Linked DNA regions of Bradyrhizobium diazoefficiens. The protein of the gene in region 2 interacts with the protein of the main gene of each other region in a pairwise test. Links are inferred from orthologs where the notes say so. Each region holds a gene or a part of one and is shown on either strand. Other genes may lie near its edges.

Region 1 (15,094 bases), on a different replicon or contig from region 2:
CGTCTGGGGGGACAAATCCTGGACCTGGCGCGAGATCGATGCGCAGGTCTCGGCGCTGGCCGCGGCACTCGCGGCGCGCGGTATCGCCAAGGGCGACCGCATCCTCGTCCATTCCAAGAATGGCGACGAGATGTTCTTTTCGATGTTCGCGGCGTTCCGGCTCGGCGCGGTCTGGGTGCCCACCAATTTCCGTCTGATGCCGGACGAGGTCGCCTATCTCGCGCAGGCCTCCGGTGCGAAGGCATTTCTGTGCCATGTCGATTTTCCCGAGCACGCTGCGGCCGTGAATGGTGGTGCGCTGGAATTCACCTGGAGCGTCGACGGCAAGGCGTCGTTCAGCGAGAAATCGGTTGCGGATGCCATCGCGTCGCAGGCAGGAACCGTGGTCGAGAACATCGCGGTCGAGCATGACGATCCCTGCTGGTTCTTCTTCACCTCCGGCACCACCGGACGCTCCAAGGCTGCGGTGCTGACGCATGGCCAGATGGGCTTTGTCGTCACCAATCATCTCGCCGATCTCACGCCCGGCGTCACCGAAGACGATGCCTCGTTGGTGGTGGCGCCGTTGTCGCACGGCGCCGGGGTGCATCAGCTGGTGCAGACGGCGCGCGGCGTTTGCACGGTGCTGCTGCCGACCGAGAGGTTCGACATCGACGAGGCGTTCCGCCTGATCGCGGCGCATCGGGTCTGCAATCTCTTCACGGTGCCGACGATCTTGAAGATGATGGTCGAGCACCCGGCCGCGGACGAATACGATCATTCCTCGCTGCGTCACGTCATCTATGCCGGCGCGCCGATGTATCGCGAGGACCAGAAGGCCGCGCTGAAGAAGCTCGGCAAGGTCATCGTGCAGTATTTTGGACTGGGCGAAGTCACCGGCAACATCACCGTGCTGCCGGCGGCGTTGCACGATCCCGAGGACGGGCCGCATGCCAAGATCGGCACCTGCGGCTTCGAACGGACCGGCATGCAGGTCTCGATCCAGGATGACGAGGGCCGCGAGCTCAAGGCCAACCAGAGCGGCGAGATCTGCGTGATCGGGCCCGCGGTGCTCGCCGGCTATTACGACAATCCCGAGGCCAATGCGAAGGCGTTCCGCAACGGCTGGTTCCGCACCGGCGATCTCGGCCACATGGACGAGGAGGGGTTTGTCTACATCACGGGGCGTGCCTCCGACATGTACATCTCCGGCGGCTCCAATATCTATCCGCGCGAGATCGAGGAGAAGATTCTGACGCATCCAGGGGTCGGCGAGGTCGCCGTGCTCGGCGTACCCGATGCGACCTGGGGCGAGGTCGGTGTCGCCGTCTGCGTCGCGCGCGACGGCGAGAAGCCAGTGAGCGAAGCCGAGATGGCGGCATTCCTCTCGCCAAAGGTGCCGCGCTACAAGATGCCGAAGCGGTTCTTCTTCTGGGAGGCGCTGCCGAAATCCGGCTACGGCAAGGTGCCGAAGCGCATGGTGCGCGATGAGCTCGAGGCACGCGGCCTGCTCGATCTCGACAAGATCAAGACGGGCTGAGCGCGAGTCATGCGGACTATCAAGCAGCCGGGCACGCCCGTCGCCGAACGTCTCCAATGGGTGGAGGCGAGAGGGCGCGCCTTTTCGTTCACGCTTGAAGCAGGTCTGCCGCTGCTCGAAGCCGCATGCCGCGGTTTTGCGGCGGAGGGATTTACCGGCGGCGTGCTGAATTTCGGCCAGGGCGCGCTCGGACCGTTCGGCTATGTCATGCCGGCGTTGTCGAAGACCGGTGAGAATGCCGCGTTTTACAGCGACACGTATCGGCCGGCGGGCGTGACGCGCACCAGGCTCGGCAGCATGACGATCGGCACGCGCGACGGCGCGCTGTTCTTTCATTGCCACGGGCTGTGGATCGAGGCGGGCGGCAAGACGAGCGGCGGTCACATGCTGCCGGACGAGACCATCGTCGCCGAGCCGTTCGAGGTCGAGGCTTTTGGGATTGATGGCGCGGTGTTCACCGCTGAGCCGGACCCTGAGACCAATTTCAAGCTGTTCGGCCCGGTTCGCGCCGCGAGCAGTGGGGCGCGCACGACCAGTCGTGTCTTCGCGCTGCGGCTGCGGCCCAATCAGGATTTCGCCTTCTGCCTCGAAGCCTTCTGCCGCGATCGCGGCATTACGCGCGCGAAGATCCACGGCGGCGTTGGCTCGACCATCGGCGCGCGCTTCACCCATGGCGGCGTGACCGAGCCGTTCGCCACGGAGCTTGCGATAACCGCCGGGACGATCGCGCCTGGTGCGTCCGGCGCGCTGGAGGCCGCGCTCGACGTCGCCCTGATCGACTACACCGGCGGCATTGCCGAGGGCCGCCTGGTCCGCGGCGATAATCCTGTGCTGATGACGATGGAGCTGGTGCTGGAGGCGCTGGATTGATGAGCGACCGGAGCTTGTGCCGGCCCGTCCGCGCCACTTGCGCTCCAATCGCGTTCCCGTTACGTTCCTATTGGTATCAATCGAGGCAAACCGGGCGGGGCGGCGGCAATGAGCCGGAGAGGCAATCGCACGATTAATCTGCCTGCGCCGTATCTGAAGCGGGTTTGGCTCGATCCCTCGCACGTTCACGATCGCGAGGCCTATCCTTTTTGTTTGCCCATCTTTCCTGATGATTTCGAGCTCAACTTCGATGCAGCCATCACCATCATCGTGGGAGAGAACGGCACCGGGAAGTCGACGATCCTTGAGGGGATCGCAGCGCTCGCTGGCTACGACGATGCCGGTGGCGGGAAGGGCTACATGCCCGTCGACCACTCCGAAGCGCGGGAAAAGATGGGCGGCCAGCTTTCCAAGGCGTTGCGCGCAAGCTGGTTGCCGAAGATCACCAACGGCTGGTTTTTTCGCGCCGAGAGTTTTTTCTCGGTGGCGAGATATCTCGACAAGGCCGCACGTGATGCCGGTCAGGTCGGCCCTGATTTCTTGTCGCATTCGCATGGTGAGGGCTTCCTGCGCTTCTTCGAAGAGCGCTGCCAGCGCCAGGGCATCTTTATCTTCGACGAACCTGAATCGGCGCTTTCGCCGGCGCGCCAGATCGAATTCTTGAAGCTGCTGCGGCGCATGGAGGAGTCGCGCATCTGCCAAGTCATCATGGCGACCCACGCGCCCCTGCTGATGGCCTATCCCAGCGCGCAGCTGCTTCGGCTCGGGAAGTACGGCCTGGAGCCGACAACGGTGGAGCAGACCGATCATTACCGGGTGATGCGGGAGTTTTGCGCTGACCCGCGCGGGTTCGTGGAGGCGACGTTGGCGGATTAGGCGAGGGGAGCCATCGATGCTCGCCGTCTCCATCATCATTGCGAGCGCAGCTGACAAGTCGCAGCCACATGCCTCGTCTTTCGATTGACGTTTGAAATCGCGGACACGCTTTCACGCTCTCGCGGCACATCGTGCCCGAGCTTTGCTGCAGTCATCGCCCTCAGAAATGCCGAGGGCGCAGGGAAGACCGGGTGCCGGCTGGCACCCGCGGTCCACTGTGCGAAGGTTGCGCTACAAGAGGCTGCACAGCGGCATACAGGTGAAGCCAAAACATCCGGCCTTCCCTGCGCAGTGGTTTGACGGCTTATGTCGTGATCTCCCCGGGGAGCGATGCACTATTGCCCCCGTCGCCTTGCGGATGGCTGATGTGTGCACCCGGTTGGGCGACACCCATCACCGCAAGACTTGGCGCACAGGCTCCGGGCGCCAGGACCACACGATTTTGCCGTACGCGGATCACACCGGTCGTGCGCGCGTAGACTCTCGCTCACGGTTGCCCGCCCTGCAAAACCCTTCGCGCCGATGTGACCCACGCCCACCGCCGTCCGGCCCGCGTTCGTGACGATCGCGATACGCCCCTCTTCCTTGGGCCGGAGTGAGGCGACACATACGCCATTTCCGAATTTCGGTAAAGTGGAATATTTTTGGGACCGCCCATTGACCGACGGTTTGGGTGTTTTGCCGACAGGGAACGCAAGAGGTTGTGGGTTGCGCAAGCAGTCCGCCTTGCGGAGCGGACCAGGGGAGGCCGTCATCGACCCGGTAGTTACGCTGGATCGACAGATGTTCTCCGGGATCGATTGGGTCAGACATGCGCGCGGCCGGGAGATTGTTGCAATGGACAAGTGGGTTGGGCTTGCGGTTTCGTGGCTGACGTTCCTGGTGTGATCGCGCTGTGGTTCTGGTTTTCGCGGCGGCACGGAATGCAGGCGCGCGGATCGTCCGGAGCGAGCATGATCGAACTCTACGAGCAGCAGGTCGCCGAGACCCGGCGGATGAACGGCTATCTGGAGCGGGTCGCACTGTCGCTGGAGAAACACGAGCCGCCGCGTGGCAGCTAGGCCGGCGTCGGACCCCGCACGTCCGCGGCGCGGGTGAGCAAGGCCGGCGCGATGTCGTCGATGCGCTCGAAGACGAGATCGGGTCCGCGCGCCCGCAGCGCCGCCGGCGCCGCATAGCCCCAGCACACGGCGCCGCAGGCAATGCCAACAGCCCGCGCCGCCTCAATGTCGCGGACCTCATCGCCGATCGAAATCACGCGGCTTCGGTCCACCCCGGCGCGGCGGACGACACGGCGGAATTTCGCGGGCTTGCCGAACACCGAGGCCGCGCAGTCGAAATGCGCGAACAGGGCGGCGGCGTCGCCAAGTTTCTCGCGCGCGTTGGCTTCGCTGTCCGACGTCACCAGCGCGAGCTGCACGCCGCCCTCAGTCAGCGTCCGCAACATCGCCTCGGCGCCCGCGAACAGCGAAATCTCCGCCGCCGCTTCCCCCTTCAGCCGCCGCGCATGCCGCGCGATCGCCGGCAGCTTCCACACGGGCACCTCGAGCCGGCTGAGGATCTCACGCGTCGACGCATGCCGCAGCCCCTCGACATCCTCATCCCTCACGCCCCGAAAGCCGAAGCGATCGGCGACGTCGTTGATGGTGCGCAAGAACCAGGGGAAGCTGTCGACGAGCGTGCCGTCGAGATCGAAGATAGCGAGGGAGTGGGGCATTCCGGTCGCTAAGCTCTAGCCACTTATCGTGCTTGTGCAATAGTCGTCAGTCGCGTGCATAGATCGCTGTATCGCTCGCCGACCAAGCCAATCTTTGGATGATGTCGAAGCCCAGATATCTCTTTGTCCGCGGCATTAAGAGCCGTCTGCGCGGCCGCGGCGGCGTCAGTTAGCCCGATGGCACTTTGAATGAGGGCGCGGCTTCCATAGAGGCGGAATACAACAATTGGAAACAGTTGTTGTTCATTCCCGAATTCGTCGAGCAGACCAAGGGCTGTCTCGTATCTGTTTGACAGTCCTTTCGTTGCGACGAGCCAAGCAAAATCAAGCCAAGCCCAAGTCTGGACACGCGGCTCCAGGCGCATCTGCTGGATCGCGAGATCGTAGTAAGTCAGTGCGGCGTCGATATCTCCAGAGTCTAACAGACAGTCCGCCTTTGCGGATAAGGCCTGAACAAAGTTCAGCGAATCCGAGTAGCGATCAATCACATGATCGAAGAGAGAAATTGCATCGATCCGATACTGCGGACCTGCCCCCATTAGGGTGAGGCCCTGAATGAAGACGTACTGAGCTCTATTGTGATCGCGCGCTTTGGCGAGCCGTTGCCAAAAATCCGTTTGATCTTCTTCCGACCAGCATTGCCTGCGAAACCAATCTGCGGCCATCGAACTACCTGTGACGCGCGCGCTCATTTTTCAGGCGCGCCCCTTGATCAACGGTTGGCGGATTCTTCCTCCTGCAGCTACTCCGCCGCCTCGCTCGTGCTCCTTCGCTTCGGCTTCCCCGCCTTCTTCAGCACTGGCGCCAAAAACTTGCCCGTATAGCTCCGCTGCGCTTTCACGATGTCTTCCGGCGGGCCCCAGGCGACGATCTCGCCGCCGCCGTCGCCGCCTTCGGGACCGAGATCGATGACCCAGTCGGCGGTCTTGATGACTTCGAGATTGTGCTCGATGACGACGACCGTGTTGCCCTGCGCGACCAGCTCGTGCAGCACTTCCAGCAGCTTCTTGACGTCGTGGAAGTGCAGACCGGTCGTGGGCTCATCCAGGATGTAGAGCGTGCGGCCGGTGGCGCGCTTTGACAGTTCTTTTGCCAGCTTGACGCGCTGGGCTTCGCCGCCCGAGAGCGTCGTGGCCTGCTGGCCGACATGGATGTAGTCGAGGCCGACGCGGTGCAGCGTCTGGAAGGTCTCGCGCACGCGCGGCACCGCCTTGAAGAACTCGGCGGCTTCCTCGACGGTCATGTCGAGGACGTCGGCAATGCTCTTGCCCTTGAACAGGACCTCCAGCGTCTCGCGATTGTAGCGTTTTCCTTTGCAGACGTCACAGGTGACGTAGACGTCAGGCAAAAAGTGCATCTCGATCTTGATGACGCCATCGCCCTGGCACGCTTCGCAGCGGCCGCCCTTGACGTTGAAGGAGAAGCGGCCGGGTTCGTAGCCGCGCGCCTTGGATTCGGGCAGGCCCGCGAACCATTCGCGGATCGGCGTGAAAGCGCCAGTGTAGGTCGCGGGGTTCGAGCGTGGCGTGCGGCCGATCGGCGATTGGTCGATGTCGATGATCTTGTCGATATGCTCGAGGCCCTCGATGCGGTCGTGCGGCGCTGCGCCTTCGCTGGCATTGTTCAGCTTGCGCGCGATGGCCTTGTAGAGCGTGTCGATGAGAAGCGTCGACTTGCCGCCGCCGGAGACGCCGGTGACGGCGGTGAACAGGCCGAGCGGAATCTCCGCCGTGACGTTCTTGAGGTTATTGCCACGCGCATTCACCACCTTGATGGTGCGGCGGTGGTTCGGCGGACGCCGCTCCGGCACCTCGACCTCGAGCTCGCCGGTGAGATATTTGCCGGTGAGCGATTTCGGATTGCGCATGATCTCGGCGGGCGTGCCTTCGGCGATGATGTTGCCGCCATGCATGCCGGCGCCGGGGCCGATGTCGAGGACGTAGTCGGCGAGGAGAATGGCGTCCTCGTCATGCTCGACCACGATCACGGTGTTGCCGAGGTCGCGGAGCCGCTTGAGCGTGTCGAGCAGGCGCGCATTGTCGCGCTGGTGCAGGCCGATCGAGGGCTCGTCCAGTACGTAGAGCACGCCGGTCAGGCCCGAGCCGATCTGCGAGGCCAACCGGATGCGCTGGCTCTCGCCGCCCGACAGCGTGCCGGAGGAGCGGGACAGGGTCAGATAGTTGAGGCCGACGTCGAGCAGGAAGGTCAGGCGCTCGCGGATCTCCTTAAGGATGCGCCCCGCAATCTCGTTCTGTTGCGTGTTCAGCGCCTCCGGCACGGTCTCGAACCACGCGCCGGCGCCCTTCACGGACAGCTCGGAGATCTCGCCGATATGCTTGCCGCCGATTTTGACGCAGAGCGCTTCGGGCTTCAGCCGGAAGCCGTTGCAGGCGCCGCAGGGCACGTCGTGGAAATATTTTGCCAGCTCTTCGCGCGCCCACTCGCTTTCCGTTTCGCGGTAGCGGCGGTTGATGTTGGTGATGACGCCTTCGAACGGCTTCTTGGTGTCGTAGGAGCGGACGCCGTCCTCATAAGAGAACTTGATCTCGTCCTCGCCGGAGCCATGGAGGATCGCGTCTCGCGTCTTCTTCGGCAGATCCTTCCATTTGGTGGTCAACGTGAATTTGTAGTGCTTGCCGAGCGCCGTCAGCGTCTGCACGTAATAGGGTGACGAGGATTTGGCCCACGGCGCGATCGCGCCCTTGCCGATCGCCAGTTCCTTGTCGGGGATGACGAGGTCTTCGTCGACATGCTGCTCGACGCCGAGGCCGCCGCAGGCAGGACACGCGCCATAGGGATTGTTGAAGGAAAAGAGTCTGGGCTCGATCTCGGGGATGGTGAAGCCGGACACCGGGCAGGCGAATTTTTCCGAGAACAGCATGCGCTCGGGCCCGCTCTTGTCGTGGATCTTCGCGGTTTTCTTTTTCTCTTCGGCGGGCGCAGCTGCTGCCGGCGCATCGGCGTACTCGATGACGGCAAGACCTTCGGCGAGCTTCAGCGCAGTCTCGAAGCTTTCGGCGAGCCGCTGGCCGATGTCGGCGCGCACCACGATGCGGTCGACAACGACGTCGATGTCGTGCGGGAATTTCTTGTCCAGCGCCGGCGCTTCCGCAAGCTCATGGAAGGTGCCGTCGATCTTGACGCGCTGAAAACCCTTCTTGAGCCATTCGGCGAGCTCTTTCCGGTACTCGCCCTTGCGGCCGCGCACGACGGGGGCCAGCAGATAGAGGCGGGTGCCCTCGGGCAGCGCCAGCACGCGGTCGACCATCTGCGAGACGGTCTGGCTTTCGATCGGCAGGCCCGTGGCCGGCGAATAGGGCACGCCGACGCGCGCCCAGAGCAGGCGCATATAGTCGTAGATCTCGGTCACGGTGCCGACGGTGGAGCGCGGATTCTTCGATGTCGTCTTTTGCTCGATCGAGATCGCCGGCGACAGGCCGTCGATCTGGTCGACGTCCGGCTTCTGCATCATCTCCAGGAACTGGCGGGCATAGGCCGAGAGCGACTCGACATAGCGGCGCTGGCCCTCGGCGTAGATGGTGTCGAAGGCGAGCGAGGATTTGCCGGAGCCGGACAGGCCGGTGAACACCACGAGCTTGTCGCGGGGAATCTCGACGTCGATGTTCTTGAGATTGTGCTCGCGCGCGCCACGGATCGTAATTGCGCGCAGGCTGGAGCCCGCGTTCTGCTGTTGGCGCTTCGCCTTGATCACTTCATCCATCCGCGTTGCCCTCGAGGAATCCCAAAGGCGCGCGATCGCGCCAACGAAAAGGCGCGCTTCGCCCGGAACCGGGATCGGCGCCGATGGGGTTGTCAGCGAACGTAGGAAGAACGGAGACGGATTTCCAGTAGGACTTGCGAATCGTCAACGGATTGTTGGCGCGCTGGCGGCATGTGGCAGGAGGAACCGGGTGCGGGATGGCGCTGGAACGGGCCGCGAAAACAAAAAGGCCGGCGCAAGGCCGGCCTTTCGTAACGCGATAGCGTTGGAAGCGAAGCTCAGTACTGCAGCGCTCAGTACTTGGCGACGATCGGGCCGTTGAAGTGATAGTTCACGCCGAACTGCACGGTGTGGAAGTTGAGCGTGCCGGTCGGCAGGGCGCCGCTGAAGTAAGTCTCGCCGCCGAGGCTGCGATAGAGGTACTCGCCCTTGATCGACCACTGCGGAGCAATGAACGCTTCGACGCCCGCGCCGACGGTCCAGCCCGAGTGCCACTTGCTGTCCGACGCGGTCACGCCGAGCGCGGAGAGGCTGATTTTGTTGTCGATCCAGGCGTAGCCGCCGGTGCCGTAGAACAGGATCTGGTTGACGGCGTAGCCAATGCGGCCGCGCACGGTGCCCATCGCGTCGGTCTTGGAGGACACGGTGATGCCGAGCGCGGTGGCCGAAGCGTTGACGTCAGCCCAGGCGCCGTCGGCCTCGAGGCCGAACACGACGTTGCCGGTCTGCCAGTTGTAGCCGGCGGTGCCGCCGACGAAGCCGCCCTGCATCCGGGGGCTGCTCGAATCTTCCCAGGCGCCGCCGCCAACGAGACCGAGGTAGAAACCGGTCCAGTTGTAGACCGAGGCCATAGCGACCGGAGCCTTGGTGTAGGGGCGCGCCGCGAGATCGGCGGCCGAAGCCGGAGCGGCGAGTGCGAACAAACAGGCCGAAGCCAACAAAACCTTTTTCATTTTCAACGTAATCCCAGTCCCAGTTTCTGTTGTTGCCTTCCGTGCGTCGGAAGGGCAGCGGACGCTGTGGTCCAACTGACGTCGTCGTACACCATTGAAGCCGTAAGTTGTGTCTCCCAAAAGTCACAACGGGCGCAAAATGTAACTGCCGCTGACCTATAGTTCCCGCAGGGAACAAGCAATGAAAAGGCCGGCGCGAGGCCGGCCTTCGAATTCTCGAATGATATCAGGTGGATCAGTGCCTGATTAGTACTTGATTAGTACCTGGCGATCACCGGGCCGCCAAAGCGATAGTTGAGGCGGACGAGGCCCATGTCGACGTTCTGGCTGATGTGATCGCTCTGGAATGCCCCCCCGCCCGGCGCGTTGAGTGTGAGGGTCCGACCGCCCAGGAAGATGTGGTCGTACTCGACGCCGACTGTCCAGTTCGGCGCAAAGCCGAACTCGAGGCCGGCTCCGACCGTGCCACCCCAGCGGTTGTCCTTGGCGGAAGCGAGCAGGGTGCCGGCACCGGCGAAGCCGGGCGCGGTGTAGATGTTGTACTTGTCGGCGACCACGGCGCCGCCGCCCTTCACGTAGAACAGCACGTTGTTCCAGGCATAGCCGACCTGACCCGTGATCAAGCCGAAGGCGTCGATCTTCGTGCGGTTGCGCTGGGCCGGAAAGAGAACGCTGACATTGTCGCCGGAGAAGTCGGCCCAGTTGCCCTGGCCCTCAAGGCCGAACACCCAGTTGGCGGACTGCCAGCGGTAGCCGACCTGGCCACCGACCGTGCCGCCGGTGGCGTTGTGGCAGCCTTCGCCGCCTACGAACGCACCGCCGCCGAGCACAACATTGTCCCAGCATTTGTGGCTCGATCCGCCACCGCCATTGATGCCGATGTAGAAGCCACTCCAGTCATAGATGGTGGCGACCATCGGCGCCGGCGCCTTGGTGTAAGGACGTGTTGCGAGATCCGCTGCACTCGCAGGTGCAGACAGGCCCAACGCAACGATACCGATTGTAGCGAACAGAATTTTCTTCATTGCAGTCTCCCCAGTTTCGCCGCTCCAGAGGTCCCCGAAGCGGTCAATCAGGCGCGACGCCCACAAGAACCAATTCCGAGGCAACCGTAGTGCGATCTGGAGGGAGAGTCCGTCGCCGGAATGCAACAGTTACGGGTCAATTGGTGTGCACCTAACTTGATGAATGTTAAGTGCTTTTGCTCGATCTGGGGAACTCGGCAGGGTTCCAATTCATCGCGACGTGAAGAGTGGCACAGAGTGAGAGGCGTGCGCTCATTTCGCGTCAATTTCGACAGGAACAAATCTGGAACAAATGTTCGGTCGATGCTATATGTGGGGATAACCGAGGGCGTGGCGGGTCGATCCGCGCTCGTAGCGTATAGGGTCGGCCCAACAGGCGGCAGCGCGGGCGCGCCTTTATCGATTCAGTGGATTTGGAGTGGAGAGCGGCGATGGCGGGAAGCGTCAACAAGGTCATTCTGGTTGGAAATCTCGGCAAGGATCCGGAAATCCGCCGCACCCAGGACGGGCGGCCGATCGCAAATTTGAGCATCGCCACCTCGGAGACCTGGCGCGACAAGAATAGTGGCGAGCGCAAGGAAAAGACCGAGTGGCATCGGGTCGTGATCTTCAGCGAACCGCTCTGCAAGATCGTCGAGCAGTACTTGAAGAAGGGCGCCAAGGTTTATATCGAGGGCGCGCTCCAAACCCGCAAATGGACCGACCAGAGCGGTGTCGAGAAGTACTCCACCGAAGTCGTGCTCCAGGGCTTCAACTCGACGCTGACGATGCTCGATGGCCGCAGCGGCGGAGGAGGCGGTAACTTCGCCGATGAGCCGGGCGGCGATTTCGGCTCGTCGGGTCCGGTCAGCAGCGCACCGCGCCGTCCCGTGGCCGCCGGCGGCGGCGGCGGTCGCAACGACATGGACGACGACATCCCGTTCTGAGACGGAGCGCGCGCGGGCGTTGGACGTTGCCTGCTCGCGTAAGGCGGAAGGACTTCCAACCAATTTACGGGCAAAGCTCGGGTTTTCCGGGCGGACCTCATGTGCTGCCTCAAGCCTTTGACAGCGCCCTATGTGAATGGTATTAACTTTATGTTAATCCTATTCACATGGTCGGTTCCCGCCGATTTGGAGGACAGTTCTGCATGAGCCTCGCGCCGCTGCTTGACGCCGCTCCGGCGATCCCGCTGCACGCCTTCGCGGCGATGGCGGCGTTCGTGCTCGGCCTCGTCCAGTTCGCAGCCCCCAAGGGCAGGCTGCCGCACCGGACGCTCGGCTGGATCTGGGTGGCGCTGATGACGACGGTGGCTGCCTCGTCGTTCTGGATCCACCAGATCCGCTTGGTCGGGCCGTTCAGCCCGATCCATCTGTTGTCGATCTTCACGCTGGTGATGCTGCCGCTCGCGGTGTGGCGGGCGCACACCCATCGCGTCACCGATCACCGGCGCATCATGATCCTGCTGTTCACTGGCGCGTTGGTGGTGGCGGGGCTGTTCACGCTGGTGCCCGGACGCATCATGCACCGGGTGATTTTCGGGGCGTGACGGATGCTTCGAGGCGGTTCATTCCGGGGCCGCCGAGGGCGGCGGTGAGAATCGCGTAAGTCTCTGGAAAAACAAACGGAAAAACCGCTTCCCAAGAGCTTGCAAGGGTGGTTATCAGGGCCTCGATGCGCTATATGATTCCCAGATAAAATTTCACCGGATTCCCCTTTGGCCGACGACGACAACAAGAAGCCCGGCGACGAGCCGGAGCGCTCGGATATTCGCCCCGTCTCCATCTTCGAGGAGATGAAGAAGTCCTACCTCGATTACGCCATGAGCGTGATCGTGGCGCGTGCGTTGCCTGATGCCCGCGACGGTCTGAAGCCGGTGCATCGCCGCATCCTGTACTCGATGCACGAGCAGGGCCACACGCCCGACAAGAAGTACGTGAAGTCCGCCCGCGTGGTCGGCGACGTCATCGGTAAGTATCATCCGCACGGCGACCAGTCGATTTACGATGCGATGGTCCGCATGGCGCAGGACTTCTCGATGCGCGTGCCGCTGATCGACGGCCAGGGCAATTTCGGCTCGGTCGACGGCGATCCGCCTGCCGCCTATCGTTATACCGAAGCGCGACTGACCAAGTCGGCGCTGGCCCTGCTGGCCGACATCGACAAGGACACCGTCGACTTTCAGCCGAACTACGACAACAACGAAACTGAGCCGTCGGTCCTTCCGGCCAAGTTCCCGAACCTTCTGGTCAACGGCGCCGGCGGCATCGCGGTCGGCATGGCCACGAACATTCCGCCGCACAATCTCGGCGAGGTCATCGATGCCTGCGTGGCGCTGATCGACAATCCCGCGCTCACCATCGACGAACTGACCAACATCGTTCCGGGACCGGATTTTCCGACCGGCGGCATCATTCTCGGACGGGCGGGCATCCGCGCTGCCTATCACCTCGGCCGCGGCTCGATCGTCATGCGTGGCAAGGTTGCGATCGAGACCATCCGCAAGGAGCGCGAGGCGCTCATCATCACCGAGATCCCCTACCAGGTGAACAAGGCGACGATGGTCGAGCGCATCGCCGAGCTGGTCAAGGAAAAGAAGATCGAGGGCATCGGCGACCTGCGCGATGAATCGGACCGCGACGGCTATCGCGTCGTCATCGAGTTGAAACGCGACGCCGTGCCGGACGTGGTGCTGAACCAGCTGTACAGATTCACGCCGCTGCAGACGAGCTTCGGCGTCAACATGGTGGCGCTCGACAGTGGCCGTCCGCGGATCATGCATCTGAAGGACCTGCTGGCCATCTTCGTCGACTTCCGTGAGCGGGTCGTCACACGGCGCACCAAGTACCTGCTCGCCAAGGCCCGCGATCGCGCTCATATCCTAGTCGGTCTGGCGATCGCGGTCGCCAATATCGACGAGATGATCCGCGTCATCCGCACCTCACCCGACCCGACCACCGCCCGCGACACCTTGATGTCGCGCGACTGGCCGGCCCGGGACGTCGAGGACATGCTGACGCTGATCGACGATCCGCGCCACCGCATCAGCGAGGACGGCACGATCCGGCTGTCGATGGAACAGGCGAGGGCCATTCTCGACCTGCGCCTTCAGCGCCTCACCGCGCTCGGCCGTGACGAGATCGGCGATGAACTCTCCAAGCTCGCCGTGGAGATCAGCGACTATCTCGACATTCTGCGCTCGCGCGCCCGCGTCCTGGACATCGTCAAGACCGAGCTCGCCGAGGTGAGGGCGGAGTTCGCCACGCCGCGCAAGACCGTCATCATGGAGCAGGAAGGCGAGGTCGAGGACGAGGACCTGATCCAGCGCGAGGACATGGTCGTCACCGTCTCGCACGCCGGCTACGTCAAGCGCGTGCCGCTGTCGGCCTATCGGGCGCAGCGCCGCGGCGGCAAGGGCCGCGCCGGCATGCAGACCCGCGACGAGGATTTCGTCAGCCGCCTGTTCGTGGCCTCCACGCATACGCCGGTGCTGTTCTTCTCGTCCCGCGGCCAGGTCTACAAGGAGAAGGTCTGGCGGCTGCCGATGGCAGCTCCCAACGCGCGCGGCAAGGCGTTGATCAACATCCTGCCGCTGGAGCAGGGCGAGCGCATCACCACCATCATGCCGCTGCCCGAGGACGAATCGACCTGGGGCAACCTCGACGTGATGTTCGCCACCACCGGCGGCAATGTCCGCCGCAACAAGCTGTCCGACTTCGTCGATGTCCGCCGCTCCGGCATCATCGCCATGAAGCTCGACGACAATGAAGCGATCGTCGACGTGCAGATCTGCACCGAGCGTGACGACGTGTTGCTGACCGGTGCGGGCGGCCAGTGCATCCGTTTCCCCGTCACCGACGTGCGCGTGTTCACCGGGCGCACCTCGATGGGCGTGCGCGGCATTGCGCTTGGCGACGGCGACAAGGTGATCTCGCTGGCGATCCTGCGCCATGTCGAGACGTCTTCGGACGAACGCTCGGCTTATCTGAAGATGCGCCGCGCGGTCGCCGGCGAGGCTGCGGCCGAGGAGCCGGCAGTGGATGCCGAGGCCGAGGAGACGTCCGGCAGCTTCCAGCTCTCGCAGGAGCGCTATATCGAGATGTCGGCGGCCGAGCAGGTGGTGCTGACCGTTTCCGTCAACGGCTTCGGCAAGCGGACCTCGTCCTACGAGTACCGCACCACCGGCCGCGGCGGCAAAGGCATCGTCGCCATGAGCGTCAACAACCGCAACGGCAACCTCGTAGCATCCTTCCCGGTGGAGGACGCCGACCAGATCATGCTCGTCACCGACAAGGGCCAGCTGATCCGCTGCCCGGTCGAGGGCATCCGCATCGCCGGCCGCTCGACCCAGGGCGTGATCGTGTTCGATACCGCGGAGGACGAACATGTCGTCTCGGTCGAGCACATCACGGAAGAGGCCGAGAGCGGCAACGG
Region 2 (15,091 bases):
TCGCCATCGCCGCAGTACTTCTCATCTGTGGCGCGACATCCGCCGCCGATGCCAAGGGCTGCATCAAGGGCGCCATCGTCGGCGGCGTCGCCGGCCATTATGCCGGCCATCACGGCATGCTCGGCGCCGCCGCCGGCTGCCTCTACGGCAGGCACCACGCGAAAGAGCAGCAGGACAAGCAGCAGCAACAGAGCCAGGCGAACGGGCAGGGCAAGCTGTAAGTTCTCGTCATTTGGGCCGCGCGAAGCCGCGAATGCACCGGCGGTCGGCCCCCTCGCCCCGCGCGCGGCGGGGCAATGGCAAATGAGTGAACTTGGCGGGAAGCTTGCCTGCCGCCATCCTTCGAGACGCCCGCCTCCGGCAGGCCCTCAGGATGAGGAGGGAGCGCGCGGCCGCAGCTTCCACGGCACCGATGCCACTTAGCCTCATCCTGAGGAGACCGCGGAGCGGTCGTCTCGAAGGACGAGGCGCGCGCTCAGACCGCCGATAAGACGTCATATGCGATCGCCCTCCGCAAGCGGGACGAGGTGAAGAGCAGCCCGTGACCCATCTCACATCATCCGTCTCCCCCTGCGGCTAATTTCATCCGCATGTCATCAGGGAGACGTGCCATGGCCATCATCGCCGCCGCGAGAAAGCCCCGCCTGCACAATGCGCTCGAAGCCTTTGCGCTGACCGCGATCCTCCAGAGCTTCCCGACCTTCGCCACCGCCGCGCTGCTGCTCAAGCTGTTCGGCAACCGCGACCTCGTCGGCGACCCCGGCGTCGCCATCTTCGTCGTGTTGGCCTCGGCGGTTCATGCGGTGATCGCGGTGACGCTGGGGCCGATGGTCCCGGCGCTCGCCAGGCTGCTCTACGAGCCGAGTTTCTTCGATCCCGATTTGTCGCTCGCCGACAAGATCACGGAATGGCGCACCCATCCGGCAGCCTCGATGCAGCTCGTCGCGATCGTGCTGATGCTGTCGGTGATGGCGGTGGTGACGGCGAGCGTGGGGTGAGGGGTGCTCTCCACTCGTTATTCCGGGGCGCCCAAGCGGCGAGCCCGAAATCCATTATACCGCTGCAAAAAACCTGACTATTCGGCCGAGTACGCTTCTTGGGCGGCTTCCTCCAATAGGCGCTTCACCTCAATCTCGTCTTCGCCGAACGTCACCATCACATCGGGAAAGCCGATTAGCAGCAGCGGGCATGGATTACCGACGCCGCGTTGTACGCGGTCGTGCAGCTTGCCCCAGTGCGTTGTTGCGGCCCCGAACTTGTCACTGACAAAGTGATCCACCCAAGCTTCGCGAAATGGCACCGGATTCTTCTTGCGCGTGACCCGCTTCGTGACTTCTGCAATTTGTCGCTTTGTTCGGTTTAGGCCGATCCGCTCCATGTCGTCGTGGGAGTTCACCTGATGCTCGTCGACGAAACGTCTGACCAATCGTTTCATCGCAGCTTGCAGGCTGCTTCCTCGAGTGATGATGATACCGAGCGAAATGGCACCATCGGAATGAAGTCTCTTGAAGTTCTCGAGGTCGCGATCGAAGAATGGACCTTGTTGTTCCATTCGATCTCGAGGGCGATCGTGCCGGCGTTGAACGTTCTTACGTGATCGATTTCGTGTGATTGCGCTTCGCGCTGCACGCCATCGATAATCCGTTGGACGACAAAATTGTGCTTGCGCCACTCGTGAGCCGCGAGCGCTCTTCGGAGCCGCTGTGTGCCCTTTGTCTCGCCACCCCCGGATCCAATAATTTCTTCAATCGGAATGGTCGAAGCTTCAAGTACGCTTTCGAGCTGCTCGGCGACCTCCGGGAAGTCGACGCTGAGGATAGCTTGGGCATGTGAACGGAATTCGACTTCAAATCCCCGTTTTCTGAGGCGATCAAACATCTGCTCTCGCAGTCCCCTACGAATCTCAAATAATTATCCACTATCCATCTTGAGAACGTAACATGAACACGCTATTATGCGCCCTGCTTGGCGCGTATATCGCTGGACATGGCTAAGACCTTGGAGTCGCCGATGCTTTCCGCCGGTGAAGATTTGCTGCGCTTTGCCGCAGATCGACGATTTTCGACAATCCTAGCAGACCCTCCGTGGCAATTTACGAACAAGACCGGAAAGGTCGCCCCCGAGCACAAGCGCCTTTCGCGCTACGGGACGATGAAACTCGACGAGATCAATGCGTTGCCGGTGGCGGATATAGCCACTCCGACCGCGCATCTGTATCTTTGGTGCCCTAACGCGCTGCTGCCCGATGGGCTGGCCGTGATGAAGGCGTGGGGCTTCAATTACAAGTCCAACATCGTCTGGCACAAGGTCCGGAAGGACGGCGGCTCGGATGGACGTGGCGTGGGGTTCTATTTTCGAAATGTTACTGAAGTGATCTTGTTCGGGGTCCGCGGAAAGAATGCGCGCACGCTTGCTCCCGGACGTCGACAGGTGAACTTGCTTGCAACGCGGAAGCGTGAGCACTCGCGCAAACCGGATGAGCAGTACGATATTATCGAAGCTTGTTCGCCTGGACCGTTTGTTGAGCTTTTCGGTCGCGGCACCCGCAAGGGGTGGAAGACATGGGGTGATCAGGCGGCGGATTATAAGCCTACGTGGAACACGTATGCCAATCACTCGCAGGCGGGCTTAACCGCGGCGGAGTGACTCCCGCCAAGTCGAGATGCTTCTTCACGTATCTGATGTCTTTCGCCGTAAGGTTTAGTTTTCGGCGGCCATTGACTTACGCAAGAGTAAGTGCCACGTTCAACGGGCTTCTGTGAGCTTCGTGCGCAGCTGTGCACTGAAGGGATCCGCAGAGTGAAACCGAAAGGACACTGCAATGACCGCTGGTCATGGCACCGCTACTGGTGCGTTTAAACTTCCCTACAGCTTGATTCGAAACCTGACGTCGCCTGACGAAAAGGCGAACGGCGTGCAGACGTGGTTCGCAAACGTCAGCGCGCGGGATGTTCTCAAGATTGGAACAGAAGATAATTTGCGTTCCTACATAGCGGAGCATGCGCAGTCGAAACGTAATCCGGTACACAAGCAGATTCAGAATACGATTGAAAATTTGCCTGATCGGTTCATCAATCGTAACTCGGGAATCACCATTACATGTACCGACTGCGAGGTCGACGATTCTAAGAAAGCTGCTCACCTTAGCAATGCGAGCATCATCAATGGGGCTCAGACGCAAGGCGAGTTGAGGCGCTACCTGACGAGTGACGAAGGTGAAGATGCCGATTTCATGGTGCGCGTTGAAATCATCATGGAGCCTGCTCACGATCAGATTGTAGAAATTGCTATCGCCCGAAACACAGCGACTTCGGTCAAAAGCGTTTCACAGGCGGGAGCTCGAGGCTACCTAACCGAACTGAAAACGTCGGTCGAAGGTGCGCTGCCAGGCGAAACCCTGCAGATGAGTGAAACCGATACCGCCGGCCTCAATACCCAGGCAGTATTGCAGTGGTCCCGGCTACTGATGCCGCAAAAGATGCTCGGAGCCGGCGCACCGCGAAATTTCGCGTACAAGCAAGGCGGCAAGTGCCTTACTGACTTCAGCAATTGGGCATCCAACGTAAAGTCTGATGCTGCAATGAAGAAAATGTATGACTTCACTGTTCAAATCGGCCCCATTGGTATTTGCGAATATCGCTATTGGGAGCAGCATGAAGGTTGGAATGGTCATCGGCTTCACGAATACGGAAAGAGAAGCGATAAGCCACACGGTGGGCGCCCGATAAAGCGCGACAAAACCAGTGGGAAGGTCGTATGGGTCGCGCCGGGGATCCTTTTTCCTATTATGTCCGCGTTAAGTGCGTTTGTTCGCCAAAAAAATGGCAAGTGGCTGCTGGAAAAGCCCAAACTCTTCAAAGAAGAAGAGTTAATTCGGCGAGCTGTCCAGCAATTCCGAGCTTTGGATCGGGATGTAGCCGTGATGGGTCGCAGTGAGGCAGCTTATGACGCCCTGAGCATCTACACCGAGACCATTGCTACCGTTTTGGCTGATAAATAGACGCAAAGATGGGGCGGTGTGTTTCGCCGCCCCATTTTTGGCAGATGTTTCGGCTGCTGCAATCAACTTAACGGCCCTACCTCTTCTTCCACCCACCCCGATGCCCCGGCGTCCCTCCGCTTGACCGCGGCGCTGGCCCGAACTCCGGCCCCGACTGCTTTGAGTCGGTCGGCTGGATGATCCGGCTCGTGCCGCCGAACGGCTTTGACGGCAGCGTCGCGCTCTCGCGATAGGGCAGCGATTCCGGGCCATGCATCTCGTCGAGATGCGGCTTGTGCACCTTCGAGCCGCTGCCGCCGCCGCCGCTCGCTTTCAGCGCCGAGCTCACGGTCTTCTTCTTCATCGCGTTGACCGGCAGGTTTGCCGCGTCGCCGTATTTCTTCGCACCCGCATAGGCGCCGGCCTTGCCTGCGACCGCGCGTTGCTTGACGGTGGGGTCGTCGACCACGGCGAGCTCGGTAGCGCGCAGGCGCTTGACTTCGTCGCGCAGGCGGGCGGCTTCCTCGAAGTTCAGATCGGCGGCGGCCTCGCGCATGCGGGTTTCGAGATCGCCGAGCACGGCTTCGAAATTGTGGCCGATCGAGATGATGTCGTCGGTCATGTCGTGGCCGCCGACCTCGACCAGCACGTGGTCGCGCTCATAGACGGAGTTGAGGATGTCGCCGATCTGCTTCTTCACGCTCTCCGGCGTGATGCCGTTGGCGGTGTTGTACTCGACCTGCTTTTCGCGGCGGCGGTTGGTCTCGGCAATGGCGCGCTCCATCGAGCCCGTCATCTGGTCGGCATAGAGGATCACCTTGCCGTCGACGTTGCGCGCGGCGCGGCCGATGGTCTGGACCAGCGAGGTTTCGCTGCGCAAAAAGCCTTCCTTGTCGGCATCGAGAATGGCGACCAGCGCGCATTCGGGAATGTCGAGGCCCTCGCGCAGCAAATTGATGCCGACCAGCGCGTCGAAGGCGCCGAGGCGCAGATCCCGGATGATCTCGATGCGCTCGATGGTGTCGATATCAGAGTGCATGTAGCGGACGCGAATGCCCTGTTCGTGCAGATATTCGGTGAGGTCCTCCGCCATGCGCTTTGTCAGCACCGTGATCAGCGAGCGGTAGCCGGCCTGGGCCGTGGCGCGCACCTCGCCGACGAGATCGTCGACCTGAGTGCGGGCGGGGCGGATGTTGACCGGAGGATCGATCAGCCCGGTCGGGCGGATGACCTGCTCGACGAACACGCCGCCGCTCTCGTTCAGCTCCCAGCCGCTCGGCGTTGCCGATACCGCGACCGTCTGCGGCCGCATCATGTCCCATTCCTCGAAACGCAGCGGGCGGTTGTCCATGCAGGAGGGCAGGCGGAAGCCGTATTCAGCCAAGGTCGCCTTGCGACGGAAGTCGCCGCGGAACATGCCGCCGATCTGCGGCACGGTGACATGGCTTTCGTCGGCGAACACCAGCGCGTTGTCGGGCACGTATTCGAACAGCGTCGGCGGCGGCTCGCCGGGGCGGCGTCCCGTCAGATAGCGCGAATAGTTCTCGATGCCGGCGCAGCTGCCAGTCGCCTCCATCATCTCGAGGTCGAAGGTGGTGCGCTGCTCCAGCCGCTGCGCTTCCAAAAGGCGGCCCTGGTCGTGGAGCTGGTCGAGCCGCATCTTCAATTCGGATTTGATCGACTTGATCGCCTGCACCAGCGTCGGGCGCGGCGTCACATAGTGCGAATTGGCGTACATCTTGATGAATTCGAGCTCGTCTTGCTTATGGCCGGTGAGCGGATCGAACTCCTCGATGGTCTCGATGGTGTCGCCGAACAAATTCACGCGCCAGGCGCGGTCCTCATAGTGTGCCGGAAAGATGTCGATGACGTCGCCGCGCACGCGGAAAGTGCCGCGGGTAAAATCGGCCTGGGTGCGCTTGTATTGCAGCGCGACGAGATCGGCGATCAGCTGGCGCTGGTCGATGCGCTCGCCCTTCTTCAGCGCGAAGGTCATCGCGGTGTAGGTCTCGACCGAGCCGATACCGTAGATGCAGGACACCGAGGCGACGATGATGACGTCGTCGCGTTCGAGCAGCGCGCGCGTCGCCGAGTGGCGCATGCGGTCGATCTGCTCGTTGATCGAGGAATCCTTCTCGATATAGGTGTCGGTGCGCGGAACATAGGCTTCCGGCTGATAGTAGTCGTAGTAGCTGACGAAGTACTCGACGGCGTTATCGGGGAAGAAGCTCTTGAACTCGCCATAGAGCTGGGCGGCCAGCGTCTTGTTCGGCGCCAGGATCAGGGCCGGGCGCTGCGTCTTCTCGATCACCTGCGCCATGGTGTAGGTCTTGCCCGAGCCGGTGACGCCGAGCAGCACCTGGGTGCGGTCGTTACGCTGGATGCCCTCGACCAGCTCGGCGATCGCGGTCGGCTGGTCGCCGCGCGGCTCATAGTGGGACTTGAGCTCGAAGCGCACGCCGCCTTCGGATTTTTCCGGGCGCGGCGGCCGATGCGGCGTCCACACATTCAGGGAGCCATCATCCTTGCGGAACTCCGGACGGCCCTCGCGGATCAGGGATTCCAGCGCTTCGGCCGTGGCCTTGACGCCGAGCGCCTCCATCTTGCTGCGCGGCGGCCGCGCCAGCGCCTCGGCGTCGTCTTCCTCGGTGGGAAGGCCGAGTTGGCGGGCCAGTTCGGGATCGAGTGTCGGGATCGTGGCGGAGGTTCCGTAGTTGGCCTGCGGGCCCTCGTCCAGCCCGCCTCCCGCGCGCGGGGGAGGGTTGGGAGGGGATGGAAAATCCTTTGGCGTCGACGCGCGCGCCCGATGCGCGGCGGCCTCGCCGCCGGCGCGGCGGTCGCGCGAATTGTCCGGCGGCGGCCGTAGCCCGGTGCCCGAGCCCATGCCGGCATCGCCGCGATTGATCGCGGGATTGAGCAGTTCGGCCAGCGCCGGCCCGATCGGCCGCACGTCAGGCCGGTGCGCCTTCGAGTTGGGAGCCTTCGAGGTCGATGTCTTGGATTTGGGGGATTTTGGGGGAGCAGGTTTCTTCGCCATGCTCCGAATATGGGACGAGTCCGCCGCTCAGAAAAGGGCGAAAGCCGGCCTGTGCGCAGGCTGCTGACAGCAGGTTGGCAGCAGGCCTTGCTCTCACGCCGCCGGCAGCGGCCCGTCGCCGTCCACGACCGTCAGGCGCGGCTCGAGGATGTCGAGATGGATCCCGCCGCAATCGGTGCAGCGCATGGTCCAGTACTCGCACCCGGCGCGGCCGCCGATCACACGCAACACCGTGAGATCGCCATCGCATTCCGGGCATATTGCCAGCACCTTGCGCGAATAAATTCTCGGCTGCGGAGCGTCTTCGAATTCGATGACTGACATGAACCTGTCCCCCTGTTGCGCCGCGCTGTCGCTCGGTCCTGTTGCCGTCTCGCAGGCTTACTCGTCGTCGCTGTCGTCGGCGCGCCGGCGGAAGCGATCGATGTGATGCTTGGCGTCGGCGATCGCAGCGTCCGGATCGGGCCAGGCGAAGCCGACTTCCATGGCCGGGAACAGCACGCCGTCGATGGCAACCGGGCTGAAATCGGCGCGCCGGATCCGGGCGTGCCACAGTCCCTTGCCAGCTTCGAAGGATTCGATGTCAAAGCCGTCGTAGAGGGTCGTCATTGGTAGTCCCCAAATGCTCTTGTCGGAGGGTTAGAGGACCACGTTTGCGGATTTCGGACTGTGAAGCCGTTCACAAGCCGCCGGCTTTTTCACCCGATCGGGTGAGGGGCAGAGCGTTTTCGAGCGAAGTGGATACCGGTTCGCGTGAAGAAAACGCGTCAAAACGAGATTCTAACCCCGTCCGGCGCGTCCGAGCCGCCGCGGGCGGGCCGCGGGTTCCGCCGCCACCCGCATGATCCAGCGCCGGAACGCGGCAAAGTCGCGCTGTTCGGTCTGGAAACTGCGGTAGAGCAGGTACCAGCGCATGCCCTTGGGCACCGAGAGGTCGAATGGCGCCACCAGCCGGCCGGCGGCGAGATCGTCGTCGATATAGGGCCGGATGCCCATGGCGATGCCGAGCCCGTCGGCGGCGGCTTGGAGTGCCTGGCCGTAGAACTGGAACTCGGGACCGCGCGCATTGATGCGCGTGACGCCTGCGGCCTTGAGCCAGATTGGCCAGTCCTCCGGCGAATGCGTGACGCGGATCAGGCCGGGCCCCTTGAGGTCGGCCGGCCGCTTCAGTCCGTTGGCAAGACGGGGCACGCAGACCGGCGTCAAATCGCCTGCGAACAAGGGTTCAGCCACGAGCCCGGGCCAGTCGCCGGTGCCAAGCTTGATGCCGCAACTCCAGTCCTCGCCGAACGGCACCTCGGCGCCGCCGGTGGTGAAGCGCACCTCGATGTCGGGCTCCTCGTTGCGAAAATCCGACAGCCGCGGGATCAGCCAGCGCATCGCAAAAGTGTGGCCGACGCCGATGGTGAGCACGCGCACGCTGGACGGCGCCGTCACCTGCGCGGTGAGGCTCGCGAGCGCATCGAAGATCGGCGTCAGTCCGTTCTGATAGGCGCGCCCCGCCTGCGTCAGCACCAGTCTGTTGGCCTTGCGCGCGAACAGCGCCACGCCGAGCCGCTCTTCCAGCAGATGCACCATGCGGCTGACGGCGGCCGCCGACACGCTGAGCTCGACGCCTGCCGCAGCAAAGCTGCCGGTCCGCGCCGCCGCCTCGAATGCCTTGATGCCGTTGAGAAAGAGCAGCCGCCGCAAACGCAAGACCCTCAGGAAAGCTGATGCCAGGCCAAGATAACTCAGTTTGCGCAGAAGGGGCAAGCGAGGCACGCTCTCTTCGCCTCTCCCCGCGTGCGGGGAAGAGGCCGGAATTTGCGACAGCAAATTCCGGGTGAGGGGGACTCTCCGCGAGTCCGTCTCGCACCGTCCCCGTTGAGACTCCCCCTCATCCCACCCTCTCCCCGCAAGCGGGGCGAGGGAGCGAAGCAGCTTGCGCCCCTTACGCGCCCACCACCGGAGAATTCCTTCGTGACATCAATTATGATCGCTGCCCTTGGATTGCTGATGGTCGCCACTGCATTCTTGTCGGGGCTGTTCGGCATGGCGGGCGGGCTGATCCTGATCGGCGTGTTGCTGGCCTTGATGCCGCTGCCGACCGCGATGGTGCTGCATGCGATCACGCAGATGGCCTCGAACGGCTGGCGCGCCCTGCTGTGGCGGGCGCATATCCGCTGGCGGCCGGTCGCGAATTATATGGTCGGCGCTGCCATCGCGCTCGGGGCGTGGTCGCTCACCCGCTACGTGCCGGACAAGCCGACGGCGTTGTTCTTGCTGGGTGCCACGCCGTTCATGGCGCGGCTGCTGCCTTCGAATATCAAGCCTGATCCCGATAGCCTCTGGCAGGGCACCGCCTATGGCACGATCTGCATGGGCTTGATGCTGATGACCGGCGTCTCCGGACCGCTGCTCGACACCTTCTTCCTCGGTGGCAATTTCGGCCGGCGCGAGAAAGTGGCGACCAAAGCGATGTGCCAGCTCGTCAGCCACTTCACCAAGCTGATCTATTTCGGCGGCGTGATCGACCAGGCCGCCACGCTCGATCCCGTGCTTGCCGGCGTCGCGATTCTCGCCTCGATGTTCGGCACCACGCTGGCGCGGCGCCTGCTCGAAGCCATGACCGACCAGCAATTCATTGCCTGGTCGAACAAGCTGATTACCACCATTGCCTGCTACTACATCGCCTATGGCGGCTGGTTGCTGCTTCGCACGCCGGTACTGGCTGCCTTCGACAAGGGAGGTTTGCAATGAGCGAGACGGCCGACCCGCTGGTGCTGGACTTCGTCGAATGGGTCGCGCGCGAGCCGCGCGCCTATGCCGAGGTGATCTCGACCTGGAAGACCTCCTGCCCGCGTCTCACGATCTGGGAGGACGCCGCGGATCGCGGGTTCGTCGCGCGCGAGACGCTGCCGGGCATCGGCCTGACCATCGCGGTGACCGCGGATGGCGAGAGGCTGTTGCGCGCGCACGGGCGATGACCTCACGCGCCCGTCATTGGCAAGACCATTGACTTGAGGCGGGCCCGGCGCGAGCTTCATGCAGCCGCATCTTCTTGCGAAAACCTTCCAGCCCGGGACATCCAGCCATGATCGATCTGTATTATTGGACCACGCCGAACGGCCACAAGATCACGATGTTCCTCGAGGAGACCGGCCTGAACTACAAGGTGATCCCGATCAACATCGGCAAGGGCGAGCAATTCAAGCCCGAGTTCCTGGCCGTCGCGCCGAACAACCGCATTCCGGCAATGGTCGATCACGAACCGAAAGGCGGCGCCAAGCCGCTGTCGATGTTCGAATCCGGCGCCATGCTGCTCTATCTCGCCGAGAAGACCGGCCGGTTTCTCCCGACCGATCTCTACGCGCATTACGACGTCATTCAGTGGGTTTTCTGGCAGATGGGCGGCCTCGGCCCGATGGCCGGCCAGAACCATCACTTCCGCAATTATGCGCAGGAGAAGATTCCTTACGCGATCGACCGCTACGTCAACGAGACCAATCGCCTCTACGGCGTGCTCAACAAGCGTCTCGCCGATCGCGAATTCGTCGCCGGCGACTATTCGATCGCCGACATGGCGTCCTACCCCTGGGTGGTGGGCCATGCCAATCAGGGCCAGAACATCGACGACTTCCCGCATCTGAAGCGCTGGTTGGAGGCCATCCGCGCCCGTCCCGCCACCGAGCGCGCCTACGCGCTGGCGAAAGAGATCAATCCGAACTTCGGCAAGCCCGCGATCCGCACCGACGAGGAGCGCAAGATTCTGTTCGGGCAGACGGCGTCGGTGGTGCGATAAGTTCAATTTCTCCGTGATGGCCGGCTTGTCCCGGCCATCACGCGTTGCCGCGCGTAGGGAAGACGTGGATGCCCGGGACAAGCCCGGGCACGACGACTGAAATTGTTGTACACGGTTGCTTCCATAATGACGGAACACTTGCCATGTCGCTCAAACTCTTCGAACTCGTCGGCACCGACGCCGCGCGTCCCTTCAGCCCCTATTGCTGGCGCACGCGGATGGCGCTGGCGCATAAGGGGCTGACGGCGGAATCGCTGCCCTGGCGCTTCACCGAGAAGAGCACGATCGCGCCGCACGGCTCAGAGAAGGTGCCGGTGCTGCTGCATCATGACGAACCGGTGGTCGATTCCTGGGCGATCGCGAACTATCTCGAAGACAATTTTCCGGACCGGGCGTCGCTGTTCGGCGGCGAGGGCGGCCGCGCCATGGCGCGCATGCTCAATGCATGGGGCGACATCGCCATCGTCGGCGGCATTTTTCCACTGATCATCGCCGACATCCCAAAGAATCTCGCCGAGGTCGACGCCACCTATTTCCGCCAGTCGCGCGAGGCGCGGTTCGGCAAGTCCCTGGAAGAAGTCCAGGCCAGCCGCGACACCGGCATTGTCGCGTTCCGCAAGTCGCTGGAAGTGATGCGGCAGACGTTCAAGACGCAGCCCTTCATCGGCGGCAGCGCGCCGAACTATGCCGACTACATCGTGTTCGGCGGCTTCCAATGGGCGCGCGTGGTGAGCCCGTTCAAGCTGCTCGAGGCCGATGATCCGGTTTATGCATGGCGCGAAAAACTGCTCGACGCGTTCGACGGCATGGCGCGAAAGTCGCCGGGGTTTCCGATTTAGCTGATCGCAGGGCGGTGGGGTTAGCCGGAGGCATAGCCCGACGTCCCGTCGTGCGGCTTTGCGTCAGAACTTGTAGGCGAGGCCGACGCGCCCGATGTCGCTGTGCAGCTTGGTCGAGACGTTGAAGGTGGCGGTGTTGAGGTTGCCGGTCGTGACCAGGCCGGAGGTCGAGACGGAGCCGAGGTCGACATGCAGGTACTCCGCGCTCAGCACCCAGTGCGGGGTGACCGCATAGTCGACGCCGGCGCCAACAGTCCAACCGACCCGGGTCTGGCTCACGGCGGCGGCCTCGAATTCGAAGCCGGCCCCGCGCGGCGAGAAGCCCACATAGGTGTTCGAATATTTGACGTCGCCGACGGCGAGACCGCCGGTGACGTAGAACAGCGCCGTGTTGACCGCATAGCCGAGGCGTGGGCGAATAGTCGCAAGCCAGTTGGTCGAGACGCTGGTGGAGAATGCCGCGGAGCCGGCGCCGAAGGCCAGGAACGGATTGCCGGCCGTTGCGGCTGTCTTGTTGAAGTGGAACCACGAAATGTCGCCTTCGAGCCCGGCGACGAAGCTGCCCCATTGCTGATTGTACCCGGCCTTGGCGCCGACGATCGCATTGGTGGCCGACAGGCCTGGTGAACCAAGTGCACTCAGGCCGGGAATGTCGGCCGGGAGATACAGCGGAGACGCCCCATTCACGATGCTGAGACTCGGATCGGCCTTGGTCCAACCCGCACCGGCCGTCCCGCCGACGTAGAAACCGGTCCAGCTGAACGGCGCGACCGCCGGGGCGGCCTTGTAGACAGGTGCCCGCATGTCGGCCGCCGACGCGGCAGTGACTGACAGCATTCCGCCCATAGCGGCCAGCAGCGCAAATCTGATGAAGCCGGTCTGTGCCATGAAAAATCCCCAACGATAAAATCTCAGGTAGAAAAACTAGCAAAAGTCTCGCCTGTTTGAGGTGACTGAAATGTCACGCTCTACCTCATTTATCGCGGCTCCCAGCGCCGCCGAGACCGGCGCGATCATGCTTGTAACGACGCAACAGAGATGGACGCGACAGAGATGTTACGAAATTGCGGGTTCCCGCCCGCAAGCCACATGGAAGTCTAAGAGCGACGTCAATACGCCACGAGCGCTGAGGCTACTTCGCCGCTTCCGCCGCCTCGCGCAGACAATTCCGGCACCGGCAGTCCTCGTGATCGACGGGCATCGGCAGGCGCGCCGCTTCCTCGGCGCACCAGCAGTCCGCCGACAGCCCGCAGCCGAATTCGGTGCCGCACCGGGAACAGGCGAGGCGGCGCGGGGCCGGTTGCGTGAGCGTGATTTCTTTCGGATTTGTCATGATTTACGTCGAAGCTTTGCCGTCATTTTCATGTCGGGTTCATCTGTCGCTGCGGTATATTAGACGCCGCACGCAGACCAGGGAAGCGGTTGGCAACGTGCGAAGGACACATCGATGGCCCGCGATTCGCAAGCCGCCCTCGTCGCGCTGAACCGCTTCGGCTTCGGCGCCCGCGGCGGAGCATCCGGCGATCTCATCAATGCGGCCTCCGATCCCCGAGGCTTCGTCAAGGCGGAACTGGCGCGCCCCTCAGGCGTGCTGCTGGAGGCGCCGGGCCTGCAATCGACGCCGCAGCTCGGTCAGGCCGTGTTCGCCTATCAGGACCAGGTCAAGCAGGCGCGCGAGGCAGCCAAGGCCGCCACGCCCGCTGAAGCGCCTCCGCAGGCGCCGGCCGATCAGAAGCCAGGGCTGCGCCGCAATCTCTCGCTGAATATGGTCGCGACCGAGATCGCCGGCCAGATGGCCGAGGCAAAACCTGCCGACAACAAGCCCGCCGACGCTGCGATGAAGCCCGACGGCATGCAGCCCAATGCCGCCGCGCCGGTTGCCGCAAAGCCGTCGCCGCAACCCCTCAACGTAATCCAGAATACCTTTCGCGCCGAGGCCCTGGCGCGGTTGCAGCGCGCGATGATGGCTGATTGCGGCTTCACCGAGCGCCTGGTGGCGTTCTGGTCCAATCATTTCTGCATCTCCGCGAGCAAGGGCGAGCTGGCGCGGATGTGGGCCGGCGCGTTCGAGCGCGAGGCGATCCGTCCGCACGTGCTCGGCCGCTTCGCCGACATGCTGAAAGCGGTCGAGCAGCATCCGGCGATGCTGTTCTTCCTCGACAACCAGCAATCGCTCGGACCGGATTCGCGCGCAGGCCAGAACCGCAAGCGCGGGCTGAACGAAAATCTCGCGCGCGAGATCATGGAGCTGCATACGCTCGGCGTCGGCGGCGGCTATACGCAGGAGGACGTCACCTCGCTCGCGCGCATCATCACCGGCTGGACTTTTGCCGGCCGCAAAGGTCAGCTCGGGGCGCCCGGCTCATTCGCGTTCAACGCCAATGCGCACCAGCCGGGGCCGCAAGCGCTGCTCGGCAAGACCTATGAGGCGACCGGCCTGGCGCAGGGCGAGGCTGCACTGGCCGACATCGCGCGGCATCCTTCGACTGCGACTTTCATCGCCACCAAATTTGTCCGGCACTTCATCGCCGACGATCCGCCGCCGACGCTGGTTGCGCGGCTGCGCGATGTCTTCGTCAGGACCGACGGCGACCTCAAGGCGCTCGCCACGGCCCTGGTCGATTCCAACAAGGCCTGGCAGGCGCCGCTGACCAAGATGCGCTCGCCTTACGATTTCCTGGTCGCGAGCGGCCGGTTGCTCGCGCGCGTGCCGGAGGATCCCGGCTTCTATCTCAACAGTCTGAACCTGCTCGGTCAGCCCTTGTGGACACCCGCGGGGCCTAACGGCTTTCCCGACACCGCCGCCGCCTGGGCCGCGCCGGAGGGCATCAAGCTCCGGCTCGATATCGCCTCGCAGATGGGCGCGCGGCTTGGCAACAACATCGATCCGCGCGATCTGCTGGAATTCGCCGCCGCCGACGCGGCGTCGGTTGAAACCCGGCGGACCATCGAGCGCGCGGAATCGCGCCAGCAGGCACTGGCGTTGTTGCTGATGTCGCCGGAATTGCAGAGGAGATGATGATGATCGACTGCGTCGAAAACCGGCTCCTCACCTCGCGCCGTGGCCTTCTGCTCGGCGGCGCCTCCTTCGCGGCCTGGGCTTATTTGCCGAAATTCGCGCGCGCCGCGGATGGACGCGATCCCCGGCTGGTCGTGGTGATCCTGCGCGGTGCGCTCGACGGGCTCGCCACCGTCGCGCCGATCGGCGATCCCGATTATGCCGGCCTGCACGGATCGATCGCGCTCACGGCGGATGGCGCGCATCCCGCGCTGATGCTCGACGGCTTCTTCGCGCTGCATCCGTCGATGCCGGAATTTGCGCGCATGTATCGCGCGCAGCATGCCGCGGTGGTCCATGCCGTCGCGACGCCCTATCGCGATCGCTCGCATTTCGACGGCCAGGACGTGCTCGAGAGCGGTTATGCCGGTCCCGGTCGCGTGCAGTCCGGCTG

What was found.
Region 1: the proteins of uvrB (region 2) and uvrA interact in binary tests that used the Escherichia coli proteins (3 or more experiments, as listed by UniProt). The link is inferred for Bradyrhizobium diazoefficiens from one-to-one orthologs.

What each region holds. Positions count from the first base shown.
Region 1 is NZ_JAENXS010000002.1:396,209-411,302, forward strand. The notes cover bases 5,525-9,021. They hold uvrA (excinuclease ABC subunit UvrA), read right to left. Parts: upstream 8,704-9,021; coding sequence 5,725-8,703; downstream 5,525-5,724. Other genes in these bases: JJE66_RS18640 (hypothetical protein), read right to left, coding at 5,525-5,674; JJE66_RS18650 (outer membrane protein), read right to left, coding at 8,997-9,021. Outside these bases: JJE66_RS18615 (acyl-CoA synthetase), read left to right, coding at 1-1,519; JJE66_RS18620 (PCC domain-containing protein), read left to right, coding at 1,529-2,389; JJE66_RS18625 (AAA family ATPase), read left to right, coding at 2,498-3,265; JJE66_RS18630 (hypothetical protein), read left to right, coding at 4,132-4,326; JJE66_RS18635 (HAD-IA family hydrolase), read right to left, coding at 4,323-4,982; more of JJE66_RS18640, read right to left, coding at 5,006-5,524; more of JJE66_RS18650, read right to left, coding at 9,022-9,656; JJE66_RS18655 (outer membrane protein), read right to left, coding at 9,914-10,681; JJE66_RS18660 (single-stranded DNA-binding protein), read left to right, coding at 11,113-11,607; JJE66_RS18665 (DUF2306 domain-containing protein), read left to right, coding at 11,811-12,209; gyrA (DNA gyrase subunit A), read left to right, coding at 12,378-15,094. UniProt on the Escherichia coli protein: The UvrABC repair system catalyzes the recognition and processing of DNA lesions. UvrA is an ATPase and a DNA-binding protein. A damage recognition complex composed of 2 UvrA and 2 UvrB subunits scans DNA for abnormalities.
Region 2 is NZ_JAENXS010000001.1:1,023,948-1,039,038, reverse strand. Bases 3,877-7,370 are described here. They hold uvrB (excinuclease ABC subunit UvrB), read right to left. Parts: upstream 7,017-7,370; coding sequence 4,077-7,016; downstream 3,877-4,076. Other genes in these bases: JJE66_RS04885 (hypothetical protein), read right to left, coding at 7,110-7,340; JJE66_RS04895 (AIPR family protein), read left to right, coding at 3,877-4,000. In the rest of the region: JJE66_RS04915 (hypothetical protein), read left to right, coding at 1-221; JJE66_RS04910 (hypothetical protein), read left to right, coding at 612-998; JJE66_RS38830 (hypothetical protein), read right to left, coding at 1,076-1,483; JJE66_RS38825 (BglII/BstYI family type II restriction endonuclease), read right to left, coding at 1,432-1,878; JJE66_RS04900 (MT-A70 family methyltransferase), read left to right, coding at 2,011-2,646; more of JJE66_RS04895, read left to right, coding at 2,822-3,876; JJE66_RS04880 (hypothetical protein), read right to left, coding at 7,398-7,625; JJE66_RS04875 (LysR substrate-binding domain-containing protein), read right to left, coding at 7,797-8,708; JJE66_RS04870 (sulfite exporter TauE/SafE family protein), read left to right, coding at 8,979-9,758; JJE66_RS04865 (hypothetical protein), read left to right, coding at 9,755-9,985; JJE66_RS04860 (glutathione binding-like protein), read left to right, coding at 10,093-10,800; JJE66_RS04855 (glutathione S-transferase family protein), read left to right, coding at 10,944-11,639; JJE66_RS04850 (outer membrane protein), read right to left, coding at 11,703-12,527; JJE66_RS04845 (hypothetical protein), read right to left, coding at 12,772-12,972; JJE66_RS04840 (DUF1800 domain-containing protein), read left to right, coding at 13,087-14,658; JJE66_RS04835 (DUF1501 domain-containing protein), read left to right, coding at 14,661-15,091. UniProt on the Escherichia coli protein: The UvrABC repair system catalyzes the recognition and processing of DNA lesions. A damage recognition complex composed of 2 UvrA and 2 UvrB subunits scans DNA for abnormalities.